2 regions of the Cupriavidus sp. GA3-3 genome follow, and region 2 is predicted to be linked to the other one. Evidence: riboswitches for the same ligand, from Rfam matches in the RefSeq annotation. Region 2 holds a riboswitch; the other holds the start of a gene.
What was found. A riboswitch is a leader RNA that binds a small molecule or an ion and turns the genes downstream of it on or off. The one in region 2 is predicted to bind glycine.

Region 1 (8,961 bases), on a different contig from region 2:
CGCCCCGTTCAGCCCGGGGCCGTCTTGCCGCCGGTTCCCAGCAGTGCCTTGAGCGCGCCGAGCCGGTCCTTGGGGCTCATCGCCGGGGTTTCATCCACCGGCGCAGGCGCCTCCTCCAGCTTCATCTCGCCGATAAAGCGCGAAGGCTGGCACGAGTAGGTTTCGCGCGCACGCTTGCGCTTCTTGCACCAGCTGACATGCAGGCTGCGCTGGGCGCGGGTGATGCCGACATACATCAGCCGCCGCTCTTCCTCGATCTTCTCGTCGCTCATGTCCTCGTCTTCGCGGCAGTGCGGCAGGATGCCCTCCTCCACACCGACCAGGAACACGTGCGGATACTCCAGCCCCTTGGACGCATGCAGCGTGGACAGCCGCACCGCGTCGGGATCTTCCTCGCGGCCTTCCAGCATGCTCATCAGCGCCACGGTCTGGGTCAGCTCCAGCAGGTTCTTGCCTTCGCTGCCGAAGCCGTCGGCATTGTCGAAACCGGTGGCTTCCTCGCCCTCGGCGCCTTCGGGCTTGGTGCCCTTGCGCTTGAGCCAGTCCAGGAATTCCAGCGTGTTGGTCCAGCGCGACTGCGCCTGCCGTTCGTCGAAGCTGTCGTACAGGTAGGCCTCGTAGTGGATCCCTTCCATCAGGTCGTCCAGCACCACGGTGGCGGGATCCTTGGCCGCGCGGTCGGCCAGCCGTACCATCGATTCGCAGAACACGCGCAGCGGCTCCAGCTGGCGCGGCTGCAGCTTGCCTTCGATACCGCCCATCATCGCGGCCTCGAACAGCGACACCTTGGCCTGTCCGGCAAAGGTGCCCAGCACTTCCAGCGTGGTGTTTCCCACGCCGCGGCGCGGCGTGGTGATGGCGCGGATAAAGGCGGGATCGTCGTCGGGATTGGCAATCAGGCGCAGGTAGGCGCAGATGTCCTTGATCTCGGCCTTGTCGAAGAAGCTCTGGCCGCCTGAAAGCACATAGGGAATGCGCTCGCGCCGCAGGATCTGCTCAAACAGCCGCGCCTGGTGGTTGCCGCGATACAGGATGGCGTAGTCGCGGAACTGCGCGCGGCGCTCGAACTTGTGCGCGGACAGGCGGAACACCACCGACTCGGCCTCGTGCTCCTCGTCGTTCATCGGGTGGATGGCGATGGGGTCGCCCATGCCGTGCTCGCTCCACAGCTTTTTGTCGAACAGCTTGGGATTGTTGGCGATAACCGCGTTGGCCGCTTCCAGGATGCGCACGGTGGAGCGGTAGTTCTGCTCCAGCTTGATCACCTTCAGGTCCGGAAAATCGGTCTGCAGCCCGCGCAGGTTGTCCAGCGTGGCGCCGCGCCAGCCGTAGATGGCCTGGTCGTCGTCGCCCACCGCGGTAAAGGCCGGCGCGCGCAGGTGCGAGCCGCCCGCCAGCAGCTTGAGCAACTGGTACTGGCAGGCGTTGGTGTCCTGGTATTCGTCGACCAGGAAGTAGCGCAGGCGGTTCTGCCACTTGAGCTGCACCGCTTCATTGCGCGCGAACAGTTCGGCCGGCAGGCGGATCAGGTCGTCGAAATCCACCGCCTGGTAGGCATGCAGCGTGGCCACGTAGTTGCGGTAGACCAGCGCGGCCTGGTGCTCGTCGGCATTGGCGGCCTGCGCGATCGCTGCCTCCGGATCGACCATGCCGTTCTTCCACAGCGAGATCGTGCCCTGCACGCCGCGGATCAGCTTCTTGTCGGTGGTGCCGAGCTGCTCCTGGATCAGGCCGAAGCAGTCGTCCGAATCCATGATCGAAAACTGCGGCTTCAGGCCCACGTGCTCGGCCTCCATGCGCAGGATCTGCACCCCGAGCGAGTGGAAGGTACAGACCGTCAGCTGTTTGAGCGGAATGCGCTTGCCCTCGCGCGTAGTCTTGCCCTCCATCAGCTTGCCGATGCGCTCCTGCATCTCCTTGGCGGCCTTGTTGGTAAAGGTGACGGCGGCGATATGGCGCGGCTCGAAGCCCTTGTCCTCGATCAGATGCGCGATCTTCTGCGTGATCACCCGGGTCTTGCCGGAGCCCGCCCCGGCCAGCACCAGGCAAGGGCCGTCCAGGTAGCGGACGGCTTCGGATTGGGCGGAGTTCAGGCCATGGGTCATGCGTGGGATGCGGTTGGAGGCAGGGAAATCGGCAGGAACAGCGGAAGGCCAGGCGGGACACGCCAGCACCCAAGAAACGGGCACGGCGGCAAAGCTGCCGATGTTAACACGCTGGCCGCGGCAGGTCAGTCAGCGCAAGCCGCGTTGACACGGCCGGTTGTGTCAACGGCGTAACACTTCGTAAAGGCCGGAGCCAATCGCGCAACCAAACGCTCTAACTAGTATGTCCCCCTGGCCTGCGCGGCGGGGTTGACATGCTTGAATCATCACATCGGAGCCAATAATGAAAACCCTGCAGACTTTGACCAAGGTGACCCTGATCGGCGTGACCGTCGCGGCCTTTGCCGGTTGCGCGGATATGACCCCGAAGCAGCGTAATACCGCCATTGGCGCGGGCGCGGGCGCCGTGGGCGGCGCCATCCTCACCGACGGTAGCGCGCTGGGTACGCTGGGTGGCGCGGCCGTGGGCGGCGTGATCGGTAACGTTGTCACCGACGACAAGAAGAAGTAAGCCAGACCACCGCAGCGACAGGTACGGCAGGCTCCCCTGGCCCGTTTGACAAAGGCCGGGGCCTCCCGTACATTGCGCGCATCCGACCGGGAGAGCGCGCATCGCCTGCGCCGCCGAAGGGGTATCACCCGAAAACTCTCAGGCACCACGGACCGATCGGATCGGCATGCAATATGCACACGATGCATGCCGAACTCTGGAGAGCGGCACCCGCCATTCGTGGCGAGCGTGCCCACCGAAGGGGCGCACGAGGACGGGGTCCGGCAGGATCCGCCTTGTAATCTCTCAGGTATCGAGGACAGAGGGGTCATCCGCCGCAGCGGATTGCCACGCCACATTCAGGCGCGGCGAGCGTTGCGGCGGATGGCCCTTTTTTGTTTTCGCCAACCGAGACTGCCCCAGAGGATTCCATGACGCTCCAGGCCACGCCCCTCAACGCCATCCACCGCGCCCTCGGCGCCCGCATGGTTGATTTCGGCGGCTGGGACATGCCGGTCAACTACGGCTCCCAGATCGAAGAACACAATGCTGTGCGCACCGACGCCGGCATGTTCGACGTGTCGCACATGTGCGTGGTCGACCTCGCCGGCGCCAATACCCGCAGCTTCCTGCGCGGCCTGCTGGCCAACAATGTCGACAAGCTGCAGACCCCGGGCAAGGCGCTCTACTCCTGCATGCTGGATGAGAAAGGCGGCGTGATCGACGACCTGATCGTCTACTTCTTTGCCGAGGACCGCTTCCGCCTGGTCGTCAACGCCAGCACCGCGCTGGGCGACATCGAATGGATCCGCGCGCGCAATGCCGCCACCGGCAGCGATGTGACCATCACGCCGCGCCGCGAGGACGTTGCGCCTGCAGGCGTGCAGCCTCTGGCGATCGTCGCCGTGCAGGGGCCCAACGCCCGCACCAAAGTGTGGAGCACTTTCCCCTCGACCCAGCCGTCGGACACGCTCAAGCCCTTCAACGCCGCCGTGGTCCAGGACCCGGCCCTCGGCGAGATCATGGTGGCGCGCACCGGCTACACCGGCGAAGACGGCTTCGAACTGGTGGTGCCGGCCGAGAACGTCGCCGCCGTCTGGGAAAAGCTGAACGCCGCCGGCGTGCGCCCGGCGGGCCTGGGCGCGCGCGACACGCTGCGCCTGGAAGCCGGCATGAACCTGTACGGCCAGGACATGGATATCAACACCTCGCCGCTGGATGCGGGCCTGGCCTGGACCGTTGACCTGCAGAGCGAGCGTGACTTCACCGGCAAGGCGGCACTGGCCGCGGCCGGTTCGCGCCAGCAATTCCTCGGCCTGATCCTGCGTGACAAAGGCGGCGTCCTGCGCGCCCACCAGAAAGTGATCACGCCGGCCGGTGACGGTGAAATCACCAGCGGCACCTTCAGCCCGTCGCTGTCCCAGTCCATCGCCTTTGCCCGACTGCCCAAGGATGTCGCCGTGGGCGATACCGTGCAGGTGGAGATCCGCGACCGCAAACTCAACGCGACTGTGGTTAAACTGCCGTTTGTGCGTAATGGCAAGGCACTCGTGAGCTGAGGCTCATACCAACGGTCGCCCTCGCCTGCCGGCAGCTTCGCCGGGCAGGCATCACCCAACAAGAAACAAATCTGTATCCGGAGAACCTTCATGAATTTCCCCGCTGACCTCAAGTACACCGAGTCGCATGAGTGGGTACGCGTCGAAGCCGACGGCACGCTCACCATCGGCATCACCGACCATGCGCAGGACGCGCTGGGCGACATCGTCTTCCTGGAACTGCCCGAAGTGGGCAAGTCGGTCGGTGCCGGCGACGCGCTGGCAGTGGTGGAATCGGTAAAAGCCGCTTCCGACATCTACGCCCCCGTGGCCGGCGAAGTGATCGCCGTCAACGAGGCCGCCACGGCTGCCCCGGAGAGCGTCAACGCCGACGCCTTCGACGCGTGGCTGTTCAAGCTCAAGCCGGCCAACGGCGACGACGTCAACGGCCTGATGTCGGCCGACGCCTATAAGGCCAGCGTCGGCGCCTGACGCCGGCCGCGCCGGTCCATGGTTGGACCGGCCACTGCAGACTGACGCGCGCCGTCCCGGCTGACCACCGGCCGGCGCGCACCCCACGAGGTTCTTGCCAATGAACGCCCCGCTTCCCATGAACGCCGCCCAAGTGAACCGGCCCACGCTGGCCGAACTGGAGGCGCGCGACGCCTTCGCCGCCCGCCATATCGGCCCCGATACCCCCGAACAGCAGCACATGCTGAAGGTGCTCGGCTATGACAGCCGCGCCGCGCTGATCGACGCCGTCATCCCCGCCGCCATCCGCCGCCGCGACGGCATGCCGATGGGCGAGTTCACCGAGCCGCTGAGCGAGGAAGCCGCGCTGGCAAGGCTGCGCGGGCTGGCAGGCAAGAACAGGGTGCTGAAGAGCTTTATCGGCCAGGGCTACTACAACACCGTCACGCCCGGCGTCATCCTGCGCAATATCTTCGAGAACCCGGCCTGGTACACCGCCTACACGCCCTACCAGCCGGAAATCTCGCAAGGCCGCCTGGAAGCGATGCTGAACTTCCAGCAGATGGTCACCGACCTGACCGGGCTGGATATCGCCAATGCGTCGATGCTGGATGAAGGCACTGCCGCGGCCGAAGCCATGACGCTGCTGCAGCGCGTGAACAAGCACGATTCGAACACCTTCTACGTGGCCGACGACGTGCTGCCGCAGACGCTGGAAGTGGTACGCACGCGCGCGCTGCCGATGGGCATCGAAGTCAAGGTCGGCCCCGCCGCCGATGCCGCCGCGGCCAACGCCTTCGGCGTGCTGCTGCAGTATCCGGGCGTAAACGGCGACGTCAACGACTACCGCGCCATCGCCGACGCCGTGCACGCCGCCGGCGGCCTGGTGGTGGCTGCCGCCGACCTGCTGGCGCTGACGCTGATCGCCGCGCCTGGCGAATGGGGCGCCGACGTGGCCGTGGGCAACTCGCAGCGCTTCGGCGTACCGCTGGGCTTCGGCGGCCCGCACGCCGGCTATATGGCGGTGAAGGACGCCTTCAAGCGCTCGATGCCGGGCCGCCTGGTGGGCGTGACCATCGATGCGCAGGGCAACAAGGCCTATCGCCTGGCCCTGCAGACGCGCGAGCAGCATATCCGCCGCGAGAAGGCCACCTCGAACATCTGTACTGCGCAGGTGCTGCTGGCCGTAATGGCCTCGATGTATGCCGTCTACCACGGTCCGCAGGGCCTGAAGCGCATCGCGCAGCGCGTGCATCGCCTGACCGCGACGCTGGCCGCCGGCCTGGAAAAGCTCGGCTTCGCGCGCACCAACGCCAGCTTCTTCGATACGCTGACGCTGGAAACCGGCTTCAACACCGATGCCATCCATGCCGCGGCCACCGCGCGCGGCATCAACCTGCGCCATATCAGCGCCACGCGCGTCGGCATCTCGCTGGACGAGACCGCTACCCGTGCCGACGTGGTCGCGCTATGGGAAGTATTCATGCAGGGCAAGCCGTTGCCCGCGGACGTGGACTTCGACAAGCTCGAGGCCGTCGCGCAGGACGGCTTCCCCTCCGAACTGGCACGCACCGGCGAATACCTGACCCACCCGGTGTTCAACACGCACCACGCCGAACACGAGATGCTGCGCTACCTGCGCATGCTGGCCGACAAGGACCTGGCGCTGGACCGCACCATGATCCCGCTGGGCTCGTGCACGATGAAGCTGAACGCCACCAGCGAGATGATCCCGGTGACCTGGCCCGAATTCAGCCAGATCCACCCGTTCGCGCCGCTGGACCAGACCGTGGGCTACCGCGAGATGATCGACCAGCTCGAGGCCATGCTGTGCGCCGCCACCGGCTACGCCGCGGTGAGCCTGCAACCCAACGCCGGCTCGCAGGGCGAGTACGCGGGCCTGCTGATCATCCACGCCTACCACGCCAGCCGCGGCGAGAGCCATCGCGACATCTGCCTGATTCCGTCGTCCGCACACGGCACCAATCCGGCGTCGGCGCAGATGGCCGGCATGAAGGTGGTGGTCGTAGCCTGCGATGAGGACGGCAACGTCGACCTGCAAGACCTGGCGAAGAAGGCCGAGCAGCACAGCAAGAACCTGGCGGCGATCATGATCACCTACCCGTCCACGCATGGCGTGTTCGAGCAGGGCGTGCAGCAGATTTGCGAGATCGTGCACCAGCACGGCGGCCAGGTGTACGTGGACGGCGCCAACATGAACGCCATGGTCGGCACCGCCGCGCCGGGCCAGTTCGGCGGCGACGTGTCGCACCTGAACCTGCACAAGACCTTCTGCATCCCGCACGGCGGCGGCGGCCCGGGCGTGGGCCCGGTTGCAGTCGGCGCGCACCTGGCTGACTTCCTGCCCAACCAGGACAGCGTCGGCTATCGCCGCGACGACCGCGGCATCGGCGGCGTTTCGGCGGCGCCGTTCGGCTCGGCCAGCATCCTGCCGATCTCGTGGATGTATATCGCGATGATGGGTTCGGCCGGCCTGACCGCCGCCACCGAGAACGCGATCCTGGCGGCCAACTATGTCGCCAAGCGCCTGGCCCCGTACTACCCGGTGCTGTACACCGGCCAGCACGACCTGGTCGCGCACGAGTGCATCCTGGACCTGCGCCCGCTGCAGAAGGACACCGGCATCAGCAATGAAGACGTGGCCAAGCGCCTGATGGACTACGGCTTCCACGCCCCGACCATGAGCTTCCCGGTGCCGGGCACGCTGATGATCGAGCCGACCGAGAGCGAGGCGCTGCACGAGCTGGACCGCTTTATCGACGCGATGATCGCGATCCGCCAGGAAATCGGCCGCGTTGCCGACGGCACCTTCGACCGCGACGACAACCCGCTCAAGCACGCGCCGCACACGGCCGCGGTGGTGACCGCCGACGAGTGGACCCACAAGTACACGCGCGAGGAAGCCGCGTACCCGGTGGCATCGCTGCGCACGCAGAAGTACTGGCCGCCGGTCGGCCGTGCCGACAACGTGTATGGTGACCGCAACCTGTTCTGCGCCTGCGTGCCGGTCAGCGACTACGTGGTGGACTGAGGCGTAGCGCCGCCGCAGCCGCGGCGGCCCGCCAACGAACTATGCTCGAGATGACGGGCATCGCGGTGTCGCGGTGCCCGCCGCAGCCACGCCAACCGACCAAGAAGAGCCTCTTCAGGGCCATCCCATTGCTGGAGACATTCCGTGGCAGTCAGCGTCTTTGATCTGTTCAAGGTGGGCATCGGCCCGTCGAGCTCGCATACCGTAGGCCCGATGCGCGCTGCGCTGATGTTCGCGCAGGGGCTTGAGCGCGACGGCCTGCTGCCGCAGGTGGCGAGCGTGCGTGCCGAGCTCTATGGCTCGCTGGGCGCCACCGGCAAGGGCCACGGCACCGACAAGGGCGTGATCCTCGGCCTGATGGGGGAAGCCCCCGACACCATCGATCCCGATTCGATCGACACGCGCCTGGCCGCGCTGCGCGCGGGCCGCGAGCTGTCCCTGCTGGGCCAGCATGTCGTGCCCTTTGTCGAGAAGGAGCACATCGCCTTCTACCGGCGCGAAGCGATGGCCGAGCACCCCAACGGCATGAAGTTTCATGCCTTCGACGCCGGCGGTGCATCGCTGCGCGAGGCGCGCTACCTGTCGGTCGGCGGCGGCTTCGTCGTGACCGCGGGCGCACCCAATACGCAGGTGCTCAATGCCGCGCAGCAGCTGCCGCACCCGTTCCGCAGCGGCAAGGACATGCTGGAGATGGCCACCGCCAGTGGCAAGAGCATCGCGCGGCTGATGATGGAAAACGAGCTGACCTGGCGCAGCGAGGCGGAAGTCACCAGCGGCCTGCTGCATATCTGGGATGTGATGCAGGCGTGCGTGGCGCGCGGCTGCCGCACCGACGGCGAGCTGCCGGGGCCATTCAGGGTCAAGCGCCGTGCGCCGGAGCTGTTCCGCAGCCTGACCGAGCGCGCCGAGCGCACCCTGTCCGACCCGCTCTCGGTGATGGACTGGGTCAACCTGTACGCCATCGCAGTCAATGAAGAGAACGCCGCCGGCGGGCGCGTGGTCACGGCACCTACCAACGGCGCGGCCGGCATCATCCCCGCGGTGCTGCACTACTACGACCGCTTCGTGCCGGGCGCCAGCAAGCAAGGCGTGGTCGACTTCCTGCTGACCGCGGGCGCGATCGGGCTGCTGTACAAGCTCAATGCGTCGATTTCCGGCGCCGAGGTCGGCTGCCAGGGCGAAGTCGGCGTGGCCTGCTCGATGGCCGCCGGCGCGCTGGCGGCGGTGCAGGGCGGCAGCCCGGCGCAGGTCGAGAACGCGGCCGAGATCGGCATGGAGCACAACCTCGGGCTGACCTGCGACCCG
Region 2 (8,961 bases):
GAGAACAGCCCGCGCCACGGCACGGTGGCGATGCGCTGCCAGTCCGGATCGCCGTACAGGTTCAGGCGGATGCCCCGCACGCCGGCCGCGTGCAACGTAGCCAGTTCCGCATCCGTTACCTCAGGGCCGACCACCGCGACGCCGCGCAAGCGCCCGGGCATGGCCTGCAGCGCGGCCAGCAGCGCCGCATTGTCGGTGCCGAGAAAGCTGGTCTGCACCACCACCCCATACATGTCCCCCAATCCGGCAAGCCGGGCGTGCCAGTCCTTCAGGTCAGCGGCATAGGGCGGCCGGTAGCGGGCCGATGGCACGGCCGCTCCGGCATCGAAGACGTGGAAGTGGGTATCCACCAGCGGCAAAGCGCGCTTGCTCATCAGTCAGCCCCTCCGTGGCGCGGCTCAGTGGCGCGGGTATATCCGGATATGGCATCCGTATCCGCGTCAGTATTCTAGTCCTCTAGATGACATCGACATCAATTTAGCACGGGTTCGGCATGCCAGACAACGCGCTGCTCCAGACTACAACCACCGCCGCTGGCCTGAGCCGCTACGGCCAGATCGCGGCGGAACTGCAGGCAAATATTGTTTCGGGCGCGTGGACGCCCGGCAGCGCCATCCCTGCGGAAGGCGCGCTGGCCAGGGAGTTCGGCATTGCGCTGGGCACCATCCGGCAGGCCATCGCCGTGCTGGTCCAGCAGGGCCTGCTGGAGCGCGTGCAGGGCAAGGGCACCTTTGTGCGCAAGGGACTGAGCGGGGCCAGCCTGATGCGGTTTTTCCGCTTCGGCGGCGTCGATGGCGCGCCGGCGGTGCCGCGCTCGGAAATCCTGTCGTGCCGCGCCGTGCGCCTGGACAAGGCCATGGCAACCCGCTTCGGGCTGCCGACCGGCGCGCGCGGGCTGGCGATCTCGCGCCGCCGCTGGCTGGAGGACACGCCCCGGCTGCTGGAATCGATCTGGCTGCCGCTGCCGCGCTGCGAAGCCCTGCAGCAACTCCCGCCGGCGCAATGGGGCGACCTGCTCTACCCGCTGCTGGGCAGCGCCTGCGGCATCACGGTCCATCGCGCCGTTGACGAAGTGACCTTCCGCACGCTGGCAGCAGACGAGGCCGCCTTGCTGGACCTGCCGGATGCGCATCCGTGCGCGGTCGTGACCCGGCATGCCTTCGACCTGGGCGGCAACTGCATCGAATACCGGCTGACGCGGGGCGACGCCTTTGCCTTTCGCTATACCGCGGACGTCCGCTGACGGACCGCACCCGAGGAGACAGACCCATGCACGCACGCCACGCGATCGCCGCCACGGTCGCTGCCATGATCGCCACCACCACGCTGGCGCAGGCCGCCGACACCGCCGCGGCCTGGCCGGCACGGCCCATCACGATCGTGGTGACATATCCGCCGGGCGGCGGCGCGGACCTGATGGCACGGCTGATCGCGCCGGGCCTCGGGCGCGAGCTGGGCCAGACCGTCGTCGTCGAGAACCGCCCGGGTGCCGGCGGGCAGATCGGTGCCGCCTATGTCGCCAAGGCGGCACCGGACGGCTACACGATGATGGTCGATGCCTCCTCTTATGCGGTGAATCCCAGCCTCTATCCGCGCCTGCCCTACGATCCGGACAAGGCCTTCCGGCCGGTCGGCGTGCTGGCGCGCTATCCCAACGTGCTGGTGGCCACGGCGGGCTTCCCCGCCAGCAAGGTCAGCGACGTCCTGGCCATGGCCAGGCAAAAGCCAGGCTCGGTCGCCTTTGCGTCCTCGGGCAATGGCTCGGCGCAGCATCTGGCCGGCGTGCTGTTCGAGCAGCGCGCGGGGGTCGATCTACTGCATGTGCCCTACAAGGGCGGCGGCCCCGCCATGACCGATGTCATCGCCGGCCAGGTGCCGCTGTTCTTTGCCAACGTCGCTTCGAGCCTGCAGCACATCAAGGCCGGCAAGCTGAAGCCGCTGGCGGTGACCAGCCATGCCCGCACCCAGGCATTGCCGTCCGTGCCCACCATGCAGGAAGCCGGCGTGGCGAGCTACGAGGTCTATGAATGGAACGCGGCCTTCCTGCCCGCCGCAACGCCGGACCCGATCGCAGCGAAGCTCGCCGACGCCCTGCGGAAAGTCATGACCAGCCCCGAGATCCGGCAACGCGTGGCCGAGCTGGGCGGCGAGGTCGTGGCTGCGCCGCCAGCACAGGCACGGCAATTCATCGACGGGCAGGCCCGGCTATGGGCCAAGGTCATCCGGGACGGCAACATCAAGCCCGAATAGCACCAATTGGCACCGACTCTGCCCCACCACGGCCCAGCTACAGAACTTTGAGGAGAAATACATGACCCCGATAAATCCCCTTCGCCGCCATCTGCTCAAGACCACCGCCGCGCTGGGCGCGTGCGCGCTGGCACCAACACTGGCCCGCGCACAGGCCTGGCCGGCCAAGCCGATCCGGCTGGTGGTGCCGTTCGCGCCGGGCGGCAGCTCGGAGATCGTGGCGCGCTCCACCGCGGCGGAGCTGACCAAGCTGCTAGGCGTGTCAGTCTTCGTCGAGAACAAGCCCGGCGCGGCCGGCAATATCGCGATGGCCGAAGTCGCGCGCGCCGATGACAACCACACGCTGATCCTCGGCCATATCGGCACGCTGGCGGTCAATCCGTTTATCTTCCCGAAGCTGCCCTACGACCCCGTCAAGGACTTCCGCGCGATCTCGCTGCTGTCCAAGGTGCCGAGCCTGTACGTGGTCCACCCCGACGTGCCCGCGAAGAACCTGAAGGAGTTCGTGGCGCTGGCCAAGAGCAAGCCTGGCAAGCTGAACTACGGTTCGGCCGGCAACGGCAGCGCCGGCCACCTGGCCTTTGAATACCTGAAAGCCGCGAGCGGCACCTTCATCACCCATGTGCCGTATCGCGGCAGCGGCCCGCAGATCACTGACCTGCTGTCCGGAAGGCTGGACGCGGCCGCGGTCGGCGCGCCGGCGATCATCCAGTTCATCAAGGCCGGCAAGGTGCGCTGCATCGCCACCGGCACGACCCAGCGCATTGCCCAGCTGCCTGACGTGCCAACGGTTGCGGAACAAGGCTATCCCGGCTTCGAGATGACGCAGTGGTATGGCCTGCTGGCACCGGCATCTCTGCCCCAGGCGGCCGCCGACAAGCTGGCGGACGCCACCGTGAAAGCAGTGAAGAGCAAGTCGTCGGTCGAGCGCCTGAGCGCGGATGCGGCGATTGTGGTGGGCGACACGCCGGCGGAGTTCTCGCGCTTTATCGCGCAGGAGCAGCAGCGCTGGAAGCCCATCATTGCGCGCGCTGGGATCAAGCCGGATTGAGCGGACAGCCGCTCCCGGCACAGCCTCAGCCGGCGATGCCAGCCCAGCGCAGGTGCTTGCCCCAGTCGGCGTCGCTGATCACGCCGGACACGCCCTGCCGCTGGCCATCGGCGCGATAGAAGTAGGTGCGCGGCATCTCGCCCATCCAGTCCGGATCGACCGCATAGCGCAGCCGCTCCTGCGGCTCGTGCCCGAACACCCACGCGTTGCGCGTGAGCCTGACGCGCTGGAGCAGTTGCTGCACCTGTGGCAGCGCGTCGGGGTTGTCCGTCGCCAGCGTGACGACGCGCAGGTTTGGATGCTGCGCGCGCAGCTTGCCGATGGTGTCGAAGTTGCGCTTGCAATAGACGCAGTCGAGCGACCACACCACCAGCACAAAGGGCTTGCCCTGCTGGCTGGCTGCGAGCTGGGCGGCGCTGGCCGATGCGAACACGGCAACGCGCTCGGCCGGTTGACTGCCGGCATTGGCGGCAGTCATCGCCAGGGTCAGGACTGCAGCGGCGAGCAGCTTGCGGCGGGATGGCATCATGCGCCCTCCTTGCCCAGCGGGAACACCTGGAAGCCCTCGGCCTCGGTACGCCACAGCACGTAGGCGCGGCCGGCGTGCTGCAGCAGGTGCGGCTGGTCCGAGTCGCGCTCCGTGCCGGCCAGCTTGCGCGTCTGCCAGGTCTTGCCGCCATCGTGCGACAGCATGGCGGACAGCCGTGTCTGCCGGCCGTCGAACGATTTCCAGGCCACCGCGATCTCGTTGTCGTTCAGCGCGACGATGTCGGCATGCTGCGCACGCGGATCATCCAGCGGGCGCTGTGCCTGCAGCTTGCCGTCCTTCCAGCGCCCCACCGAGACCGTGGGCTTGCCTTCGCGCACGTTGAACCAGATCATGTGCACCGTGCCATCGGGCGCCACCGAAGCGCCGGGGCCGTGGTGCGGACAGGCATCGATGCGCCAGTCGTCGAAGGTGGCGCGCTGCACCGGCGTGGCCTTGCCGTCGGTGCCCAGCAGCGCCAGCGCGTGGTCGCGCGCGTTGGGCGGGAATACATGGCGCCACAGCGCCAGCATCTTGCCGTCGGGCGTGGGCGACAGCGCGATGCGGCAGCATTCGCACGATTGGTCGGCGACCTTGTAGTCGCCCTGGAAGGTCTTGCCGTGATCGGCCGAGACCGCGTAGTAGACCGCGGCGCCGGCGTACGGCTGCTTGCGCGCCTCGGCGGCAACCACGTCGCGCTTGTCGATCCAGCTGACGAAGACGCGCCCGGCATTGTCCACCGCGATGGCGTCGAAGCGGTGGGCGATCTGGTCGCGGTTGGCATGCACCGTCAGCGGTTCGGCGAAGGACTTGCCGCCATCGGTGGAGCGCGCAAAGCGGATAAAGCCGGTCCACGGCTTGGGCAGCGGCTGGGTCCAGGTGACGAAGATATCGCCGTCGCGCCCGGTGGCGACCTTGGGCCGGCTTTCGTGATCGGCGGCGACCTGCTCCGGCACGCTGTTGACATGCTGCGCCGGCCCGAAGCTGCGGCCGTAGTCGGTCGATGCACGTACCGCGACGTAAGGGCCGTCCTTGTAGGCGACCCATAGCTTGCCGTTTCGATCGAACGCGGCGCCGGTGCCCAGCTCGCTCATCTTCGCGGCCTTGGCCTGCGCGCCGTGGCCGCTGTGATCGCCGTGCGTTTGCGCGGTCGCGGCCAGCGCGGCACCGGCCATCATCAGCCCGGCAACGATCAAGCGGAAACCGGGGCGAACGCCTTGCATGGTTGTGGTCAGCCTGTTCACGTGCTCAGAAGGAGAGTTTCGCCTCGGCGTAGAACGTCCGGCCCGGATACGGGTGATAGACGTAGTAGCGCTGGTCGGTAAGGTTGTCGATGCCAAGCCCGAGGCGCACGTTCTTCGCGGGCCGGTACGTCAGCTTGACGTCAAAGGTCAGGAAGCTGCTGGTGCCGCCGAAGGTGTCGGGGTTGACGTCGGAATTGTCGAGCGTATTGTACTGCCGCCCCGAATAGGTCATGGCCAGCGTGCCGGCCCAGGCCGGCGTGATGCGATAGGTGCCCATCAGGTTGGCCCGCCACCTGGGGATGCGGTAGAAGTACTTGCCCACCGAGGCCGGGTTGATGGCGTTCTCAAGCGTCTTCGAATGGTTGTAGGCCCCGCTGGCCGACAGGTCGAAGCCGCTGACGAACACATCGCGCGCGTCATAGGCCAGCTCGATGCCGCGGGTGCGCACGCGGTCGACGTTCTGAAAGCTGGTGACAGTCGGGAATACCGTGGTGTTGGTCTGGCTGACCAGGGCATCGCGGATATCGTCCTCATACACCGAGACCCGGAAGTACGACGAATCCAACGTGCGCTCGAAGGTCAGGTCCTTCGAGAACGATCGCTCGGGCTGCAGGTTGGGATCGTTGTTGATCAACGCGGTCCCGGTGATGCGGCCCTGGAACAGCTCGCTGACAGTCGGGTAGCGATAGGCCTGGCCAAGCGACAGCCGGCCCAGCCAGTCCTGCCCGAATGCCTTCTCCAGCGCCAGCTTGGGCGACCAGTTGGATTCGCTGCGCACCGGGTAGCCGATATCCACGCCGGGCTGGCTGCGGCTGCCGTCATAGGCGCGCCAGTGTTCGTAGCGCACGCCGGGGATCAGCTTCCAGTCCTCGGCAAAGTACCAGGCGTCTTGCGCATACAGCGCCTGGGTCTCGGTCTTGCCGGCAAAGGCGTTGCTGAAGGCGCTGATGGTGGTCGCCTGCCAGTCCGAGGTGTTGTAGGTGGTGTTGCTCAGCCGGTAATTGTCATAGTGGTAGCCGAACGTGACCCAGTGCCCGCCCTGCAGCTGCCGCGGGCGGTAGTCGGCCTTCAGGTCGAGCGTGCGCCAGCCGGTGCCGTCGCCATAGGTCACCGTGCCCGGCCCGCTGCCGACGGTGTTGGCGCTGCGGCTGATGTCCTTGCTGACATCGAACAGCGACGCCACGCCCGAGAAATTCCAGCCGGTCTCGTTGCGCGTACGCAGCGACAGGCCATAGAGCCAGCGCGCGTCCTCGCCATTGCTCGGGGCAAAGGCGTTGGCGGGAATCACATAGCGATAACCGCCGATATTCACGGGACCGCTCGACACAACATTGCCATCGGCATCGCGCAGGTAGCTGCCGGTGGCACTGGAGCGGTCCTGCTGCCAGTAGGCCGCGGTGAACTGCGCCTGCAGGGTATTGGTGATGTCGTAGCCGAGCTTGAGCTTGAGCTGGTCCTGCACGGTATGCGTGACGCCCTCGCTGTTCACGCCCATCACCACGCGCTCGCGGCCGGTCTGGTCCTGGTCGAAGTGCGCGCCGGTGACCGGCTTGTCGGCGGAAGTGGCACGGGCCGTGGAGCGCGCCGCGGTATAGAAACTCAGCGGCTGGCTCTTGCTGTCCTGCCGGTCCACGCTGACCAGCCACGAGAACGGGCCGACGCGGTCGCCCACATAGGCGTTGGCGTGGACCCCATTGAAGTTGTCGTGCGTGCCATACAGGCTGAAGCGCTGCGTGAACAGCTGCACGCTGGCATCGCCCTCGAACTTCTCCGGCGTGCGCGTGGTGATCAGCACCGTCGCGCCCAGCGAGTTGCCGGGATACAGCGCCGAATACGGGCCGTACAGCACATCCATGCGCTCGATCTCGGCGCTGTTGACCAGCGACCAGCGCGGCGGGAAGCTGAAGTCCGATCCCAGCAGGTTGGACAGCAGCAGGCCGTCCGCATAGACCAGCCCCCGCGCCGACTGGCGCGAACTGGTGCTGCGCACCGAGATGATCGAATTCATATCGCCGATGAAGCGCTTGCGTACGGCGAGGTTGGGCGCGTACTTGAGGGCGTCTTCCGTGTTCACCACATTGAAGTCGGCCATGCGGCGGCGGCTGATGCCGTAGGACGGCGAGGGCGTGTTGGGCGGTATGGCCGGCGTCTCGGCGCGCTCCGACTTGGCCGAGACCACCACCTCCTGCAGCGGCTCGGGCGCGTCCACCACCTGGGCGGCGGCGACGGCGGGGCCCATCAGCACCGCCGAAACGGCCAGTGCAATGCGATTCTTCTTCACTGGAAAACCTTGTTGTCGTCTTTTTCGACTCACTCCACCTGAGCGCAGCATACGGCGCCTCTCCCCGAGAGCGAGCGCTGACATTTTATGGGGCACGGGGGCGCAGGCCGATGCGACATAGCGACGCGGGCGGCAGGCTGCCTAAGCGTTAACCCGCATATCCAACGTCGAGCCTTGTCACTACATTGCCCGGATTGGCGTCAAGCCAATGTGATGCAGGGAGAGACTGTCGCGGCGCCCGCCGCGGACAGCGCCGAAGGAGCAACCGCCCCGGAAACTCTCAGGCAAAAGGACCGGCATCACCAGTCAGTGCACTCTGAAGAATGCCGGACGCTATCGTCCGCCGGCATACCGAAGGAGCAAGCGCGCCCCGCCCTCGCGGCCGGGTGGCGTGAATCTCTCAGGTCCAGAACAGAGGGGGCGTCCGCCACGCATATTGCGTCCGGGCTCCCACCATCGACGTTCCTGGAACCTGCAGATCATGAAATCAATCGCTGTCATCGGCGGTGGCATCACGGGTGTCACCACGGCCTACGCGCTGGCCCGGCGCGGATTCTCCGTCACGCTGTTCGAACGGCACCGCTATGCCGCCATGGAGACCTCGTTCGCCAACGGCGGCCAGTTGTCGGCCTCCAACGCCGAGGTCTGGACCCACTGGTCGACCCTCGTCAAGGGCATGAAATGGATGCTGCGCAACGACGCCCCGTTGTTGGTCAATCCCCGGCCCAGCTGGCACAAGCTGTCCTGGTTCGCCGAGTTCATCGCCGCGATCCCCCACTACCGCCGCAACACCATCGAGACCGCGCGCCTGGCCATCGCGGCGCGTGAGCACCTGTTCGCCTGGGCGGCGCAGGAAGGCATCGATTTCGACCTGAAGAAGGAAGGCATCCTCCATATCTACCGCGACAAGACCGGCTTCGAGCATGCCGGCCGGGTCTCGGCACTGCTGGCGCAGGGCGGGCTGGAACGGCGCGCCGTGACGCCCGAGGAGATGCGCGCGATCGAGCCGACGCTGGCCGGCTCGTACTACGGCGGCTACTTCACCGAGAGCGATTCCACCGGCGACATCCACAAGTTCACCAGCGGCCTGGCCGCAGCCATCGATCGGCTGGGCGTGCGCTGCCTGTACGGCCAGGACGTGCGGGCGGTGAAGACCGACGGCAGGCGCGCCACCGTGACCGTGCAGGACGGAGCCGACACGGCCACCTCCACCTTCGACGGCGCCGTGATCTGCGCCGGCACCGCCAGCCGCGCACTGGCCGCGGGGCTGGGCGACCGCGTCAACATCTATCCGGTCAAGGGCTATTCAATCACGGTCAACCTGACCGATGAGGCCAGCCGCGCCGCCGCACCGGTGGTCAGCCTGCTCGACGACGAAACCAAGCTGGTCACCAGCCGCCTGGGCGACGACCGCTTCCGCGTGGCCGGCACCGCCGAGTTCAACGGCTACAACCGCGATATCCGCGCCGACCGCATCCGCCCGCTGGTGGAATGGGTGCAGCAGTGCTTCCCCGGCGTCAGCACGCGCAGCGTGGTGCCTTGGGCCGGGCTGCGGCCGATGATGCCGGATATGCTGCCGCGCGTGGGGCGCGGGCGTGCGGCATGCATC

Region 1: another riboswitch for glycine. It lies ahead of gcvT (glycine cleavage system aminomethyltransferase GcvT); the one in region 2 lies ahead of C265_RS28925 (D-amino acid dehydrogenase).

What each region holds. Positions count from the first base shown of each region.
Region 1 is NZ_KB944486.1:55,314-64,274, forward strand. It holds gene C265_RS20890 (UvrD-helicase domain-containing protein) at 9-2,105, opposite strand; gene C265_RS20895 (glycine zipper 2TM domain-containing protein) at 2,389-2,616, shown strand; glycine riboswitch at 2,694-2,781, shown strand; glycine riboswitch at 2,803-2,928, shown strand; gene gcvT (glycine cleavage system aminomethyltransferase GcvT) at 3,027-4,154, shown strand; gene gcvH (glycine cleavage system protein GcvH) at 4,245-4,625, shown strand; gene gcvP (aminomethyl-transferring glycine dehydrogenase) at 4,726-7,656, shown strand; gene C265_RS20915 (L-serine ammonia-lyase) at 7,801-8,961, shown strand, end outside.
Region 2 is NZ_KB944504.1:85,277-94,237, forward strand. It holds gene C265_RS28890 (amidohydrolase) at 1-374, opposite strand, end outside; gene C265_RS28895 (GntR family transcriptional regulator) at 494-1,243, shown strand; gene C265_RS28900 (tripartite tricarboxylate transporter substrate binding protein) at 1,270-2,250, shown strand; gene C265_RS28905 (tripartite tricarboxylate transporter substrate binding protein) at 2,312-3,301, shown strand; gene C265_RS28910 (hypothetical protein) at 3,327-3,830, opposite strand; gene C265_RS28915 (sialidase family protein) at 3,827-5,050, opposite strand; gene C265_RS28920 (TonB-dependent receptor) at 5,076-7,403, opposite strand; glycine riboswitch at 7,560-7,658, shown strand; glycine riboswitch at 7,659-7,777, shown strand; gene C265_RS28925 (D-amino acid dehydrogenase) at 7,834-8,961, shown strand, end outside.